4 regions of the Virgibacillus sp. Bac330 genome follow, and region 1 is predicted to be linked to each of the others. Evidence: riboswitches for the same ligand, from Rfam matches in the RefSeq annotation. Region 1 holds a riboswitch; each other region holds the start of a gene.
What was found. A riboswitch is a leader RNA that binds a small molecule or an ion and turns the genes downstream of it on or off. The one in region 1 is predicted to bind S-adenosylmethionine.
Positions count from the first base shown of each region.

Region 2: another riboswitch for S-adenosylmethionine. It lies ahead of D9780_RS10815 (methionine ABC transporter ATP-binding protein); the one in region 1 lies ahead of D9780_RS18355 (methionine ABC transporter ATP-binding protein).
Region 3: another riboswitch for S-adenosylmethionine. It lies ahead of D9780_RS13705 (homocysteine S-methyltransferase family protein); the one in region 1 lies ahead of D9780_RS18355 (methionine ABC transporter ATP-binding protein).
Region 4: another riboswitch for S-adenosylmethionine. It lies ahead of metK (methionine adenosyltransferase); the one in region 1 lies ahead of D9780_RS18355 (methionine ABC transporter ATP-binding protein).

Region 1 covers NZ_CP033048.1:3,950,853-3,955,023, reverse strand. Annotated here, with positions in the region: gene D9780_RS18365 (MetQ/NlpA family ABC transporter substrate-binding protein) at 1-82, opposite strand, end outside; gene D9780_RS18360 (methionine ABC transporter permease) at 191-841, opposite strand; gene D9780_RS18355 (methionine ABC transporter ATP-binding protein) at 831-1,862, opposite strand; SAM riboswitch class I at 2,109-2,212, opposite strand; SAM riboswitch class I at 2,348-2,454, opposite strand; gene serS (serine--tRNA ligase) at 2,676-3,950, opposite strand.
Region 2 covers NZ_CP033048.1:2,315,504-2,319,674, reverse strand. Annotated here, with positions in the region: gene gcvH (glycine cleavage system protein GcvH) at 1-66, shown strand, start outside; gene D9780_RS10825 (toprim domain-containing protein) at 712-1,068, shown strand; gene D9780_RS10820 (thioredoxin family protein) at 1,091-1,405, shown strand; SAM riboswitch class I at 1,474-1,588, shown strand; gene D9780_RS10815 (methionine ABC transporter ATP-binding protein) at 1,689-2,720, shown strand; gene D9780_RS10810 (methionine ABC transporter permease) at 2,710-3,378, shown strand; gene D9780_RS10805 (MetQ/NlpA family ABC transporter substrate-binding protein) at 3,460-4,171, shown strand, end outside.
Region 3 covers NZ_CP033048.1:2,962,074-2,966,244, forward strand. Annotated here, with positions in the region: SAM riboswitch class I at 575-676, shown strand; gene D9780_RS13700 (methionine biosynthesis PLP-dependent protein) at 772-1,872, shown strand; SAM riboswitch class I at 2,106-2,206, shown strand; gene D9780_RS13705 (homocysteine S-methyltransferase family protein) at 2,437-3,486, shown strand; gene D9780_RS13710 (DUF4177 domain-containing protein) at 3,603-3,815, opposite strand; gene D9780_RS13715 (DUF5700 domain-containing putative Zn-dependent protease) at 4,133-4,171, shown strand, end outside.
Region 4 covers NZ_CP033048.1:1,032,475-1,036,645, reverse strand. Annotated here, with positions in the region: gene metK (methionine adenosyltransferase) at 404-1,609, opposite strand; SAM riboswitch class I at 1,943-2,055, opposite strand; gene pckA (phosphoenolpyruvate carboxykinase (ATP)) at 2,400-3,986, shown strand.

The sequences.
Region 1 (4,171 bases):
TAGAAGTAGCTTCACTGCTAGAACAAGCGCTAATACTAATCAGTGTAATCAATAAAGAGAATAAAATGGCTAATCTTTTCATAAAAACTCTCCTCGTATATATTTTCAAGTGTTTTTTACTCATCCACCTGTTTTCATGCTTACTACGTATTCCTCTGAGCATATCCTACCACGTTCCCAGTCAATTTTATTATCTTCGTCGCACTCGTCTGGCTAAGTAATTTCCGAGGGACTGTAATCCTTGTACCATAATAATAAGGATCCCTACAGTAAGGAGCATCACAACCGTATCAAAACGCTGGTAGCCATATGTTATAGCTAAATCACCAAGGCCTCCACCACCAACTGCCCCAGCCATTGCAGAAGCTCCTACTAAACCAATCGTTGCAATCGTAATGCCTAATAATAAAGAACTTAATGCTTCTGGTAAAAGAAAACGAGTCATAATCTGCCATGGCGTTGCTCCCATGGCTTGTGCTGCTTCTATAACCCCTTGATCAACTTCTAGTAACGAGTTTTCAATTAATCTAGCAATATAAGGACCAGCAAATAATATCATTGGCACAATGGCAGCGGCAGTTCCAATCGAAGTACCAACAATCAGTCTTGTGAATGGGATAACGGCTACCATTAAAATAATGAAGGGGATAGAACGAAATATATTTATTCCTGCGTTTAATATAGTGAAAATAATTTGATTTTCCAAAAGGTGCCCCTTTCTCGTTACAACTAGTAACACACCTAATACCAATCCGATAAAAAAGGAGAAAATCAATGATACGCCAACCATGACGACCGTTTCCCATATAGCTTGTAAGAGTTGTTCCTGATCAACTAACATCTGCTAACACTTCCTTTACAGTAACCTTTTGTTGATGAATATGTAGCAAAGCACGTTTCATCTCCTTCTCCGCACCTGAAAATTGAACGATTAAATTGCCAAAAGGAATCCCCTGTAATTCTGTAATGCTGCCATACAGTATATTGACATCTACGGTATACGTTTTAGCAACTTGTGATAATAAAGGCTCGCCTGCACTATTACCGACAAACACAATGCGATATATATGCCGGTCTTCTCGCTGTTCACGAAGTAAAGCATAAATCGACTCTGGTATATGGTCATTCATCACAGAACGTACAAACTTAGCAGCAATCGCTGTTTTTGGTTTTGAAAATACTTGAAATACACTGCCCGACTCCACTATTTTTCCTTGATCTAAAACAGCAACCTGATCACAAATCTCTCGAATGGCACTCATCTCATGCGTAATCATTAAAATCGTCACTCCATATGCTTGATTTACCTGTTTTAACAGTTGAAGAATAGCTTTTGTTGTTTCTGGATCAAGTGCAGATGTTGCCTCATCACATAAAAGCACTTTCGGATTCGTCACTAAAGCACGGGCTATCCCTACACGTTGCTTTTGCCCTCCAGATAGCTGATCGGGGTAACTGTTTGCTTTATCTTCTAAACCGACAAAAGCGAGTAACTCTAATACTCTTTTTCTCACTTCCTCTTTAGGGCGTTTTGCCACTAGTAGGGGCATCGCTACATTCGTAAACACTGTTTTTGAATGTAAAAGATTAAAATGTTGAAAAATCATACCGATATTTCGTTTTGCTTCACGTACTTCTTTTGCAGTTAATTGTAAGAGATTTTTCCCATCCACGATTACTCTTCCAGATGACGGGCGTTCTAAAGCATTTACACAGCGAATGAGCGAGCTTTTTCCTGCACCACTAAATCCAATCACGCCATATATTTCTCCTTTTTTCACCTGTAAATCCACGTTTTGTAATGCTTTTACAGAATGACCTTTTCCTTCATAAATTTTCGTTACCTGATCAAATATAATCATCGAACCAATCCCCCATTCTTTTTCACTTAAAATCGCTTTGTATGGCAATTGTTCCATGTGAAACAATTGCCATACATCTAGCTTTGCCACAATTAATAAAGATGTTCTAATCATTTTGTATTAAAACTTGGCTTGTCTCCTAATTTCATGGCGAAAGGCGTAGTTTTTCTTATACTTTAAAACTCTTCATTTTTAGTATAAAAAATACCCCTTCCATAAGAAGAGGTATTATTCATACATTTCCTCTTCTTATCTTGCAAACTACTTGTTTGCTGGATTTGGCACAGTACTCATATGAGTCCGCTGCCGAGGCTTCTAAGGGCCAGTCCCTCCACCTCTCTTGATAAGAAGTATGTTATTTTTTTTGCAGTAACACCATCGTTTTGCTTAAATTGTAAACTGAAAATTCTATCCTTTCCTATTGGGTAAAAAGAAATCCCTCCTTATACGAAATAAGAAGGGAATTCCAATCTATTGGTTTCCACTTCTTATTTTTCAAGCATGTTTGCTTGTTGGATTTAGCACAGTACTACTTACGAGTCCGCTGCCGAGGCTTCTAAGGGCCAATTCCCTCCACCTCTCTGAATAAGAAGAATTATTATATTTATTTTTAAACAAGATATTGTGTTAAATCATACTATGGTTTCCTTTACATGTCAAACAGTTTTTTTAGAAAAGATTGGCTATCGCCATGCCGTTATTGCAATAAAACTCGTCGACATGAACCGTTCCTCCAGTCGTCGTCAATAAACTAAGAATACGACTTTGCTCTTCTTTTTACCATTTGGCTCACACGTAAATGGTTGCATTCACTTATTTGATGACCTCTTTTCCTCCCATATATGGACGCAATGCTTTTGGAATTACAACCGTCCCATCCTCTTGCTGATAATTTTCCAATATAGCTGCAACAGTTCGACCAATAGCCAATCCAGAACCGTTTAAAGTATGCACAAATTCTGGTTTTGCTTTTGCTTCTCTACGAAAACGAATATTAGCCCGTCTAGCCTGGAAGTCTTCAAAATTAGAGCAAGAAGAAATTTCCCGATACGTATGCTGACTAGGAATCCATACTTCTATATCGTACTTCTTAGCAGCTGTAAAGCCTAAATCTCCGGTACACATACTCATCACACGATAAGGAAGCTCTAGTAACTGTAATATTTTCTCTGCATGGTTTGTTAACACTTCCAATGTCTCATAGGACTCTTCCGGTTTAACAAAATGGACAAGCTCGACTTTATTAAATTGATGCTGACGAATCAGACCTCTTGTATCTCTGCCAGCAGACCCTGCTTCAGAACGAAAACAGCTACTAAATGCAGCGAATTTTTTCGGTAAATCATCTATCTTTAAAATATCATCACGATAATAATTTGTTACTGGCACTTCTGCAGTCGGAGCTAAATAATAATCCCATTCTTCTAGTTTAAAGGCGTCTTCAGCAAATTTAGGTAATTGCCCAGTCCCAGTCATACTAGTTCGATTCACAATTTGCGGTGGCAACATTTCTTCATAGCCATGTTCATCCACATGGAAATCTAACATAAGGTTCCATAATGCACGCTCTAATCTTGCACCAAGTCCTTTATAAAAGACAAACCTGCTCCCAGTCACTTTGCCAGCTCGTTCAAAGTCAACGATGTCTAAGTCTGTTGCTACATCCCAGTGAGGCTTTGGCTCATAGGAAAATGGCGTCTTCTCTCCCCAACTCCGCACCTCGACATTATCGTCTTCATCTTCACCAATTGGTACACTTTCATGAGGAATATTAGGAATAGACAACATGATTTGTTCTAAATGTTCATTAATTTGCTTTAATTCACTATCCAACTCAGCAATTTGGTCGCCTACTTCTCGCATTTCTTTAATCGCAAGCTCAGCATCTTGCTTTTCTCGTTTTAGTACAGAGATTTGTTTCGATACTTCATTTCGCTTCGCTTTTAACTGCTCTGTTTCGGAAATCAGTTGACGACGCTTTTCATCTAACTCGCCAAAATGATCTAATTCTGACAAATCCTCACCACGATGCGCTAATTTTTGTTTTACTTCTTGGAAATGGTGACGTAGAAATTTCATATCTAACATTTGAGTTCCTCCTTATATGATTAATATTAAAATGGATCCCTTATTTAAGTAGAAATTAGCTTGTCGCTAATTTCTTAGGCAAAAGAGTGCTAAACGTTTTATACTATAACTCTTTCTTCTATAGGTTTAAAACACGTTTTAACAATGCGAGCCATTTTTAACCTATAACTTTTAGAAAAACTTGGCTTGTCGCCAAGTCCTTATGGCGAAAGGCGTAGTTT
Region 2 (4,171 bases), 1.6 Mb from region 1:
ACGAAGGAAACAGAATTGGATGACTTACTATCTGCGGAAGCTTACGAAGAAATTATCAGTGAATAAATATTAAAAAAACTAGGCTTGTCGCCAAAGTCTTATGGCGAAAGCCTTTGTTTTGGTCTAGGAAATTATAAATTTTAGCAGCTGTGGATAAACTAACTAAGTTATTTAGCCACGTCCGGCTCCAGTGGCCAGCAACTAGGCAACTTCACACCATTGCCCTAAGCTAAGTCATCATTGATTCGTGCGAAATAGGAAGGCCGACTAAAGACGGGCTTGCAGGAGTATGCTTTCTAAAACTTTCGTTGATTCGTTCCACTCTCTACGTTGCTAACCAGGCGCCCCGAGCCTTTGTTCTTCTTATATTATAAACCTGAAAAACTTGATACTTTCTTATAGTGTGTGAACAAAGCTGATTGCAATGCTTTGCAATCAACTTTGTTTATAAGATTGTTAATAATTGTCCGTCTGCCACATAAACTAGGAGTAAACTTATAGGTAATATGAAAACAAGCATTATAGTACAGAGATGACGTCCTGCTAAATGATGTATACATTCAATAGTCAAAAAGCCTCCTAGCTATGCAGTTATCCTTTTGTAAGTAGTATATATTCCCAGCTAGGTTTGCACTATTGAAAGACAGCTAAAGTAAATAAAATATATTTTATTGCAAGCTTGTTGCTTGATTTTTCAAGGAGTGCTGTGTGATGATTACAAATGGATCAGAAAAGGTTATGATTGTAGAAGGATTGACTGATAAGAAGCAAGTGAATAAAGTGATTGCCGAAGAGATCACCATTGTTTGCACAAATGGAACGCTTGGAGTAGAGAGATTTGATCACATGTTGGAAGAATATGGTTTAGATGATAAGGATGTTTTTATTCTTGTCGACGAAGATCCTTCTGGCATCAAGCTTCGTAAACAACTAGCAAGAGAATTGCCACATGCAGAACATGTATATGTAAGTAGCGAATACAGAGAAGTAGCTACGACACCTGAAAATGTACTAGCTCAAGTTTTAGTGAGTAAACGAATAGCGGTTAATCCTATATTTCTGATTTAATTTAAAGTAAAAAGGTGATAGTTTGCAACAAGTAACAAAAGAGCAACTACAGCAATCCAATTACTTTCTTTATATTTATACACCACTTTGCGGAACGTGTAATCTTGCTAAAAGTATGTTGCTTAAAATGGAACAAATGCAAAAGCAAGAGCTATTTTTAGAAATGAATGCATCACTACATCCAGAATTTATGCAAACGCATCAAATAGCAAGTGTTCCTTGTTTGCTTATAAAGAAAGATGGAGAGCTCGTTGAAAAAATGTATGCATTTCGTGATGTAGCAAATATATACCAACACTTGATCATGCATAGACCAGAATTGTTTTCATTTCGATAGTAAAATTACATTGACAGATAGCAAGCAACGTGTTATTATGATTTCTATTCCAATTAAATAATAATTAACTCTTATCTTGAGCGGTGGAGGGACTGGCCCTACGAACCCGCGGCAACCTTCAAATAAATGTTTTATTTTGAAAGGTGCTAATTCCTGCAAGGCTTATGTCTTGGTAGATGAGGGGACATTTTGACATGTATACGTCTTTCTGTTCTCTTGCAGAAAGGCGTTTTTAATTGCTGATGTGGGCATAATAGTAAAGGGACAAAAAGGAGGACTAAGTGTGATATCGATAGAGGGTTTGCGTAAAGTTTTTACTGCAAACAAGACAGAAACAACGGCTGTTGACGATGTAACCCTTTCGATTAAACAAGGAGATATCTTTGGTGTGATCGGTTATAGTGGTGCAGGAAAAAGTACGTTTGTGCGATTACTGAATCGTTTAGAAGAACCTACAGGTGGTAAGATTTTTATTCGTAATCAAGAAATAACAGCATTAAAAAAGAATGAATTGCGGTTAGCTAGACAAGATATTGGCATGGTATTCCAGCATTTTAATTTGTTATGGTCACGTACTGTAAAAGAAAATATAGCTTTCCCATTAGAAATAGCAGGTGTTGAAAAAGAAGAACGGAACCAACGTGTTCAATCTCTCATTGATTTGGTCGGTTTATCCGGGAAGGAAGCGACCTACCCTTCGCAATTAAGTGGTGGGCAAAAACAACGGGTTGGCATAGCGAGAGCATTAGCAAACAAGCCTTCCGTATTATTATGTGATGAAGCAACATCCGCATTAGATCCAGAAACAACGAATTCTATTTTGGACTTGCTTGTAGATATAAATCAGCAACTAGGCTTAACGATTATATTAATTACACATGAAATGCATGTGATTCGAAAAATATGTAAGCAGGTAGCCGTGATGGAAAATGGAAAAGTGGTAGAACATGGTAATGTATTGGATGTGTTTGCACACCCCAAAAAAGATGTTACGAAAAAGTTCGTTCAACAGCTAATGGGGGATGCAGAAGCCGAGAATGAGTTTGAACATTTAGTTCGCGCATTTGAGAATGGTAAGTTAATTCGTCTCCATTTTGTAGGCGAAACAACGAACGACGCTTTAATTAGTAAGCTTGTAAAGGCGTATAACATTGACATTAGTATTTTACAAGGGAAAATAACGCGAACGCAGGCCGGTGCGTACGGTACGCTATTTATCCAAATGACTGGTGAAGAATTAGAAATTACTAAAGCAATTCAACACGTAACAGAAAAGACTTCCGTAGAGTTAGAGGTGATCCGCGGTGTTCGCTGATTTATTTGCTACTATTAAAGTAGAAGACATTGTAGAAGCAACGAAAGAAACATTTTATATGACGATTATTGCTTTAATTGGAACCTTTATTTTGGGGATTTTACTTGGGTTACTGTTATTTCTCACTAATAAAGGGGGACTGTGGGAAAATAAATGGGTTAACTTTATCACGGCCACATTTGTAAATGTATTCCGTGCTATTCCTTTTATTATATTAATATTATTGTTATTCCCATTTACTGATTTTCTTGTTGGTACGATAAGAGGCCCTAACGCTGCGCTCCCGGCATTAATTATTGGAGCCGCGCCGTTTTATGGACGGTTGGTGGAAATTGCTTTAAGAGAAGTAGATAAAGGTGTCATAGAGGCTGCTAAAGCAATGGGCGCCAAGACCCGAACAATTATTTTTAAAGTATTGTTACCAGAAGCAATGCCAGCTTTAATTTCAGGACTTACCGTTACTGCCATTGCGCTAATAGGTTATACAGCAATGGCAGGAGCAATTGGGTCAGGAGGCCTGGGGAGCTATGCATATTACTCAGGCTTTCAACGTAGAGATTTTGATATTGTTTTACTTTGTTCCGTTATTATTGTGCTCATTGTATTTCTATTTCAATTTATTGGTGATTATATTACACGCAAATTAGATAAAAGATAAAGGAAATTAATAATTATTATAATGAAGTGTAATTTTGACAAGTGTATGCAAATAGAAACTTTGAAAGAGGAGTGTGTCAACATGAAAAAATATATTCTCTCCATTTTAATCCTTACTGCTTTAGGTGGTTTATTAACTGCTTGTGGTGGGGGAGAAGAAAAAGATGATAATAAAATAACCGTCGGGGCTTCAAGTGTACCACACGCAGAAATATTAGCAGAAGCAAAGCCGATTTTAGAAGAAGAAGGGATCACACTGGAAATTAGTGAATACCAAGACTATGTATTACCGAATGATGATCTTGCGAATGGAGAAATTGATGCTAACTATTATCAACACATCCCCTTTCTTGAGCAAACAATTGATGATACAGGTTACGATTTAGATTATATTGCTGGTATTCATATTGAACCGATGGGTGTATATTCCAAAGGCATATCTAGTGTGGAGGATATTCCAGAAGGAACGGAAGTTATTATGAGTAACTCCGTGCCAGATCACGGGCGAATTTTAACTTTGTTTGAAGAACAAGGACTTATTAAAATAGATGAAGATGTAGACAAAGCACGTGCTACTGTTGATGATATAGTAGAAAACCCAAAAAACTTGACTTTTTTACCTGAATATGAGGCTGCTGTCCTTCCAGAATACTATGAAAGGGAAGAGGATGCCCTTGTAGCTATTAATACGAACTATGCTATTGATGCTGGTCTAAAGCCAGAAGAAGACGGTTTATTTATTGAAGGCGATGAATCTACTTATGTGAATGTGTTGGCAGTGAAGAAAGAGGATA
Region 3 (4,171 bases), 990 kb from region 1:
TTACGACGAACATGAGCGATTTTAAGCGCGGGGCGTGCGGATTTGCAACGAACATGAGCGCATTACGGACAGGAGCGAGCGTATTTCATGCGAGTATGAGCGATTTCAGCGCAGAAGAGAGCGGAATTACGACGAACATGAGCGATTTCTGCGCGGGGCGTGCAGATTGCGACGAACATGAGCGATTTCAACGCGGGGCGTGCGGATTTGCGACGAGCATGAGCGCATTCCGGACAGGAGCGAGCGTATTTCATGCGAGCATGAGCGATTTCAAGCGCGGGGGCGTGCGGATTTGCGACGAGCATAACCTTTTTATTTTTATTCTACGAGCAAATACATTGGCTACGCAAGTTCATTCCTCCAATTATACATCTTTCATAATCTTTTGGTGAATGATTACCACGATGAGAACCTTCCGCAAAAACTATATTATTCTGGCTACGTTTCGAGCACAAAAAAGATTCACCACAGTTGGAAGAAGCCGAACCCTTAAATTGTGGAGACAAAATCCCCTTGACTTTTATGGAACTTCATTGTATTCTAAAATTCAATCTTTTAAAATTTAATAAAAATTTTCTTATCCAGAGAGGTGGAGGGACTGGCCCTTTGATACCTCGGCAACAGACCGCATGCGGTACTGTGCCAATTCCAGAAGCATAGCGCTTGAAGATAAGAAGAAGATCCTTTTCAACATATTAGGAAACCTCTTCTTATTTCAAGGAGAGGTTTTTTGCATCCTCTCCTTGTAACCATTTTTAAGGAGATGATAAAGTGTTACAACAAACACGTGAAACTAGCATGGTGCAACTAGGAAACCGAAGTGATCTTCGTACTGGAGCAGTTAATCCACCTATTTATTTATCAACTGCATTCAAACATGATGGCATTGGACAGTCAACCGGGTATGATTACAGTCGCACGAAAAATCCAACTCGATCCCTGTTAGAAGAAGGTGTTGCGAAGTTAGAATCTGGTAAGCAAGCTTTTGCTTGTAGTTCAGGCATGGCAGCTATACAGCTTGTTCTTTCCCTTTTTCAAGCTGGTGATGAAATCATTGCTTCAGAAGATATTTATGGTGGGACGTATCGTTTGTTGGAACAGTACACAAGAGCATACCATTTTAACATCTGTTATGATCCCTTTACCAATTTCAAAGAAACGGAAACAAATATAACGAATAAAACAAAAGCAATATTTATTGAAACACCGACAAATCCATTAATGCAGGAAATAGATATTACCTCTATTGCTCATCTAACTAAAAAACATGATCTATTGCTTATTGTTGACAACACATTCCTTACACCCTATTTGCAACGCCCTTTAGAACTTGGCGCTGATATTGTTATTCATAGTGCAACAAAGTATATTGGTGGGCACAATGACGTATTAGCTGGTTTAGTAGTTACCGACGATGAACCGATCTGTGAACAACTTGCTATAATGCATAATACATCTGGGGCAGTACTCTCTCCATTTGACAGTTGGTTGTTAATTAGAGGATTAAAAACGCTATCCTTGCGTATGGAAAAGCACGAAACAAATGCCCAAGAGTTAGCCCATTTTTTAAACAACCATCAAGCAGTAAAAGAGGTGCTTTATCCTGGCAAAGGTGGTATGTTATCTTTTCGTTTACATGATAACAAGTGTGTAGATCCTTTTTTACAGCAATTACAACTGATTACCTTCGCTGAAAGTCTAGGTGGTGTGGAAAGTTTTATCACGTATCCATCAACACAAACACATGCGGATATTCCCATTAATAAACGTACTAAGCGTGGCATTGATGACTGTTTATTACGCTTTTCTGTCGGAATAGAGCATGTGAATGATTTAAAACATGATTTGCAGAACGCATTACAGGCATTTTAAATTTGGGCTTGACGGGGCTTTATAACTAAGTTTTATTTAATTCATAATAAATAGGGTGCTAGCTCTCACCCAAAGCTAACCATAACTATTTTTTCGAAATAGGTTGACATTGAATTTTTTTCCGTTTATAGTATAACTTACATTCAGAATAATAATAATTTACAAACTTCAATTTAATGGTTTCTTTAACCGTCAACTGTAAATCTTTATTATTCCACAACTTTATAGGATTTATCTTATCCAGAGAGGTGGAGGGACTGGCCCTTTGATACCTCAGCAACAGGCATCTTTTGCACTGTGCTAATTCCAGAAGCGTAACGCTTGAAGATAAGAAGAGTCGCCATTTGGAATCTATCCTCTTCTTATTCATAAGAAGGGGGTTTTTATGTTCCAATAATTCGCGATGGAAGCTCACATAGGTGAAGCAACTAAAAAAACGATTTTTTAATGAAAGGGGGAGGTAATTTTACCATGAAGTAAATATCGAAGTGGTGGCTCTTGCTATATACTTTGTACCACATTTTTTACGAAGCAAAGCTTTCAAAATAAAAGGAGGAGTTTAACATGAAACGCAGCTTACAACAAAGATTACAGGAAGGTACGGTTATTGTTGGGGAAGGTTATTTATTTGAATTAGAGCGCAGAGGATATTTACAAGCAGGTTCTTTTGTACCAGAAGTCGCATTAGATAATCCGCAAGCTCTGAAACAAGCTTATCGCGATTTTATGAATGCAGGCTCAGACGTCGTACTCGCATTTACTTACAACGGAAACCGAGAGAAGATGCGAATCATTGGTAAGGAAGAATTGCTCGAGCCGTTAAACAGGAACGCCATTCAGCTAGCAAAAGAAGTCGCCAAAGAACATCCTGTAGAAGAAGCACTCGTTGCTGGAAATATTTCTAACACGAATATTTTCGATCCGAATGACCCAGCTTCCAAAGAGCAAGTAAGGAGTATTTTCGCCGAGATGGTGCAATGGTGTAAAGAAGAAGGTGTTGATTTCGTAAACGGAGAAACATTTTATTATTATGAAGAAGCTCTAATCGCTTTAGAAGAAATTACGAAACAAGAACTCCCAGCCGTCATCACTTTTGGTCTTATGGGCGAAAACATTCTAAGGGACGGGTATACCGTGGAGGAAGCTTGCCAATTACTATCTGAAAAAGGAGCGCTCGTCGTCGGAATGAATTGCTTCCGTGGCCCTGATACCATCCAGCCCTTTGTAGCTAAAATAAGAGAGGCAGTCAAAGGTTATATTGGGGCATTACCAATACCTTATCGAACAACAGAGGCACACCCAACCTTTTTCAATTTGCCGGATGGAGGTTGCAGTTGCCATTTACCTACAGAAACGACGTTCCCAACGGCACTTGATCCACTTTACCACAACCGCTACGAATTAGCAGCTTGGGCGAAAAAAGCAAAAGACATCGGTGTGAACTATATTGGTCTATGCTGTGGCGCATCGCCTGCAATGTTACGTGCTGTTGCAGAAGCTGTCGGTAAAGAAACGGTTAATTCCAAATACTCGCCAAATATGGAAAAGCACTTTTTATTTGGTACTGACAAAACGTTGAAAAAACATAATCTAGAATACCGCTCCAAGGCTTAGAGGGTTGTTGGATAAGCATTTTTAAAAATATCATCCGCTGACAAGTTTTAATTTAGAGAGGAACTCCCATCAGAGCAATGACGGGGAGTTCCTTTAAATATAATTTGAACATCTTTCTACATTTTACATTCTTTATATCGCTTTTCATTTAAAGAGATTTGGTTAAAGTTCACACTAATATCCCTCATACTACCTCCAATTTGAGGAAAAACGTTTACTAATTCCCAACCTTGTTTTTCGTATTCATTTAATTTATCTTCAAATTCCTCTCGATCAGCTGAATCGATCCCTAATGTCCAAGTTTCTACAGCGTATTCCCAGGCACCCACGTCGCATCTTCCATATGTACTATACCTTTTCTAACAGCAATTATTTTTTTCATTGCATACTAAAAAAGTACATGTCTATACTAACGAATTTATTTCCGGTTTACAACGCACAGGAAAACTACTTTTTACTAACAGGCAGGATAATGGAAATAAAAGTCGAAATCATGTGTAAAGGCAATCTAGTGAGGACACTTTACACTTTAATTGGAGGACTAGCGGGATGAAAATTTTAGAAGACATCCCTTGTTGCCAGGGCTTATGGCGACAGCCTTTTTTTCCTATCCTTTAAGCCAAAAAATTGTAGGGAGGATGTTATCATGAACATTTATAATACAGCGCCATATTTCATAAATAAT
Region 4 (4,171 bases), 1.5 Mb from region 1:
TGTACATTTTTAGTGACCGCTACGGAAAAACACTACACTTCCCTTGGTCTGGCGCTTAGCTCCTCGAATAAAGAAGTCGCTTTTTTTCTGCGGCGTCTTCCCGCTACGCTTTCCTACAGGACAAGGAAAGTTACGTAAGTGAAACACCTCCATCATTTTCGAAGAGTCTCCGTGTTTTTCCTCCGTTAGCTTAACCGTATCAACTATAACACTCCTCAAACTTCCACTTAACGGGATGGAAAATCTTACAACTACCGAGTTATCGCTTGTTGGTCTGCTTATCACATTTCACAAACCAAAAACCTGAGAAAAAAGCATGATAGAAACCTCTTTCTTCCCCTTCCTTACAGTAAAACAAAAACATGACCTCTCCAGCGACCGAAAAGTCATGCTATTGCTCACTCTACTGCTGTTCTTTTACTAATGCAATTAATTCTTCTACTTTATCCGTTTTTTCCCAAGGAAATACAACATCTGTACGCCCAAAGTGACCATATGCAGCTGTATTTCTAAATATTGGCTGTTGTAAATCAAGCATACGAATAATCCCAGCAGGACGAAGGTCGAACAACTTCCTCACAGCTTGAACCAATACATCTTCACGAACGATTCCTGTTCCAAACGTATCAATAGCAATTGACACCGGTTCTGCTACACCAATTGCATAAGCTAGTTGAACTTCACAACTTTTAGCTAATTTTGCAGCGACAATGTTTTTTGCAACATATCTTGCTGCATAAGCGGCAGAACGATCTACTTTCGTTGCATCTTTACCACTAAATGCTCCACCGCCATGTCGTGCATAACCACCATACGTATCCACAATAATTTTTCTTCCAGTTAAACCTGCATCACCTTGTGGACCACCTATCACAAATCGCCCAGTTGGATTGATAAAGTATTTTGTTGTTTTATCTAACAAATGTGCTGGGACTACTGGAGAAATAACATGCTTCAGTAAATCTTGTTCAATTTGCTCCACAGTTACATCTTGATGGTGCTGCGTGGAAATGACGATGGTATCAACTCGAATAGGTTGCCCATCTTCTCCATATTCGATGGTTACTTGTGTTTTTCCATCTGGTCTCAAGTAATCTAAGATATGCCTTTTACGAACATCTGCCAAACGTTTAGCTAACTTATGTGCTAAAGAAATCGGTAGTGGCATTAATTCTTCCGTTTCATCGCAAGCGAATCCAAACATTAAACCTTGGTCACCAGCTCCAATAGCATCGATTTCTTGCTCGCTCATTCGTCCCTGTCTTGCTTCCAATGCCTTATTTACGCCTCCAGCAATGTCTGGAGATTGCTCATCTATTGCCGTTAATACAGCACAAGTTTTGGCATCAAAACCAAATTTTGCTCGCGTATAACCTATCTCTTCAACTGTTTTCCGTACGACTGCTGGGATATCAACATAAGTAGTCGTAGATATTTCACCTGCCACTAATACAAGACCTGTCGTAACGGTTGTCTCGCATGCAACACGTGCATAAGGGTCCGATTGTAATATTTCATCTAAGATAGCATCAGAAATTTGATCTGATATTTTATCAGGGTGACCTTCTGTTACAGATTCAGAAGTAAATAAACGTCGATTCGTAGCCATTTTGCTACTTCCTCCTTTAAAATCAGATACGGAACTCTATATAACGTGAAAATTTACTTAATTGGTGTTTTCTCTGACACACGATAAACAAAAGAAATCTAAAATGACATTATTATAAGATATGCATATATAATGACAAGAACAAATACTTCTAGTTATCCTGCGCTAGATTGCCTGTATCCATTCAACAATAGAAAAACTTGACTTAAACGCCAAGTTCCTATGGCGAAAGCGGTAGTCTTCCTTATACTATGAGCTTAAAATTTATACTTTTCTACAGTATAAAAAATCCCTTCCTGCTTATCATGAGGAAAGGGAATAGCGATCCTTTCGCTCTTATTGTTCAAGGTTTCGTATGACCTTGCATCAGGTTAGCACCTTTTCACAAATGCGTGATGGTTGCTGGGTTTCTTCGGGGCTGTCCCTCCACCAACTCTGAATAAGAGATCCGTTCGCAATTCAGCTTACCGAAATAGTAGGTTTCTGTCAATTAATTTGGGTGTATTTTCAATCACTTTACCAACATACTAGTAGAAAACTTAGCTTGTCACCAAGTCTTATGAGAAAGCCTTGTTTTTCTCTTAAATCTACAAAACCTAAAATTTGTACTTTTCTATAATGTAAGAAAAACCAGAGATGCATATAAATTCTTCTTTAATTTTTTATATTTCATCACATTTAGTATGGACTATTTGAATAAATGTGTTATACTATTTACAGATTAAACACATGAAATACGTTCTTCTTCCATGAACATGAATAAATTTGAGTTAAAAGGCAGGTATTTTTAATGAAAACGGTAGAAAAATCATTTGTAACCGAATTATATGCACATCCTCATTTGTTGTCGAATTTATCTGTACCACAACTTGTAGAAAAAATTTTAGCTAGAAATGAAGGAAAGTTATCAGCAACTGGTGCTGTTCAAGCTGAAACAGGAGCTTATACTGGTCGCTCTCCTAAAGATAAATTTATTGTAGAAGATGAAATGAGCGAAAAGTATGTTGATTGGGGAACGGTAAATCGGTCCGTTAACGAAGAGACTTTCAATAAGCTTTATCAAAAAGTCGTTGCCTATTTAAAAAACAAGTCGGAAATCTTTCATTTTAAAGGATATGCTGGAGCAGACCATGAATACCGTCTCCCTTTGCAAGTGATTAATGAATATGCATGGCACAATCTCTTTGCCAGACAATTATTTATCACACCTACGAAGGAAGAACTAGAAAAGCATCAGCCAGAATTTACTGTTATATCTGCACCAACATTTAAAGCTGACCCAAAAGTAGACGGTACAAATTCAGAAGCATTTATTCTGGTATCCTTTAAACAACGTATTGTATTAATAGGTGGAACGGAGTATGCTGGCGAAATTAAAAAATCTATTTTTTCCGTTATGAACTATTTATTACCACAACGTAATGTATTATCGATGCATTGCTCTGCTAACGTAGGTAATGAAGGTGACGTTGCCTTATTTTTTGGTTTGTCAGGAACAGGAAAAACTACGCTATCCGCTGACCCATATCGTCGTCTAATTGGTGATGATGAGCACGGTTGGGGTCCTAATGGTGTATTTAATATCGAGGGCGGATGTTACGCTAAATGTATCAATCTATCTCAGGAAAAGGAACCACAAATTTATGATGCCATTAAATTTGGTACAGTATTAGAAAACGTCGTTTTAGATGAACAATCTAGAATTCCTGATTATGATAACACAAGCTTAACAGAAAACACGCGCGCAGCATATCCGTTAGAGAACATGGATAATATTGCAATTCCTAGTATGGCAGGACACCCGAATACAATTATTTTTCTAACTGCAGATGCGTCCGGAACATTACCTCCAATTAGTAAATTAACAAAAGAACAGGCTATGTATCACTTTCTAAGTGGCTATACGAGTAAATTAGCAGGTACAGAAAGAGGCGTAACAGAACCACAGGCGACCTTTTCAGCTTGTTTCGGTTCTCCGTTCCTCCCGTTAGCACCATCTAAATATGCCGCTATGCTAGGGGAGAAAATTGATGCCTATCAATCAAATGTCTTCCTCGTTAATACTGGTTGGACAGGAGGATCCTACGGTGTAGGAAAGCGTATGAAGCTATCTTATACACGTGCTATGATTCATTCCGCTCTAGAAGGAGAATTACATGGCGTAGAAACAACAAAAGATCAAGTTTTCGGATTGGAGATTCCAATGCATGTGCCTGGAGTCCCAGATGAAGTATTAATTCCGAAAAACACGTGGCAAGATAAAGCCGCTTATGACCAAACAGCAAAACAGCTTGCAATGAAATTTCATGAGAATTTCAAACAATTTACGGAAGCTCGTGAAGATATTGCTAATGCTGGCCCTAGTTTTAAGGGTTAACTTATGTTTCCTCATCCCAAAAGGAATTTTATATAAAGTATTACCATAGCAGTTACTGCTGCATATCGACCTCAAAAAGAGGTCGATTTTTTTATTATCTAGGAAATTAAGAAAATTATAAAATTTAGCAGCTGTGGATAAACTTACTAAGTTATTTAGCCACGTCCAGCTCCAGCGCCCTAAGC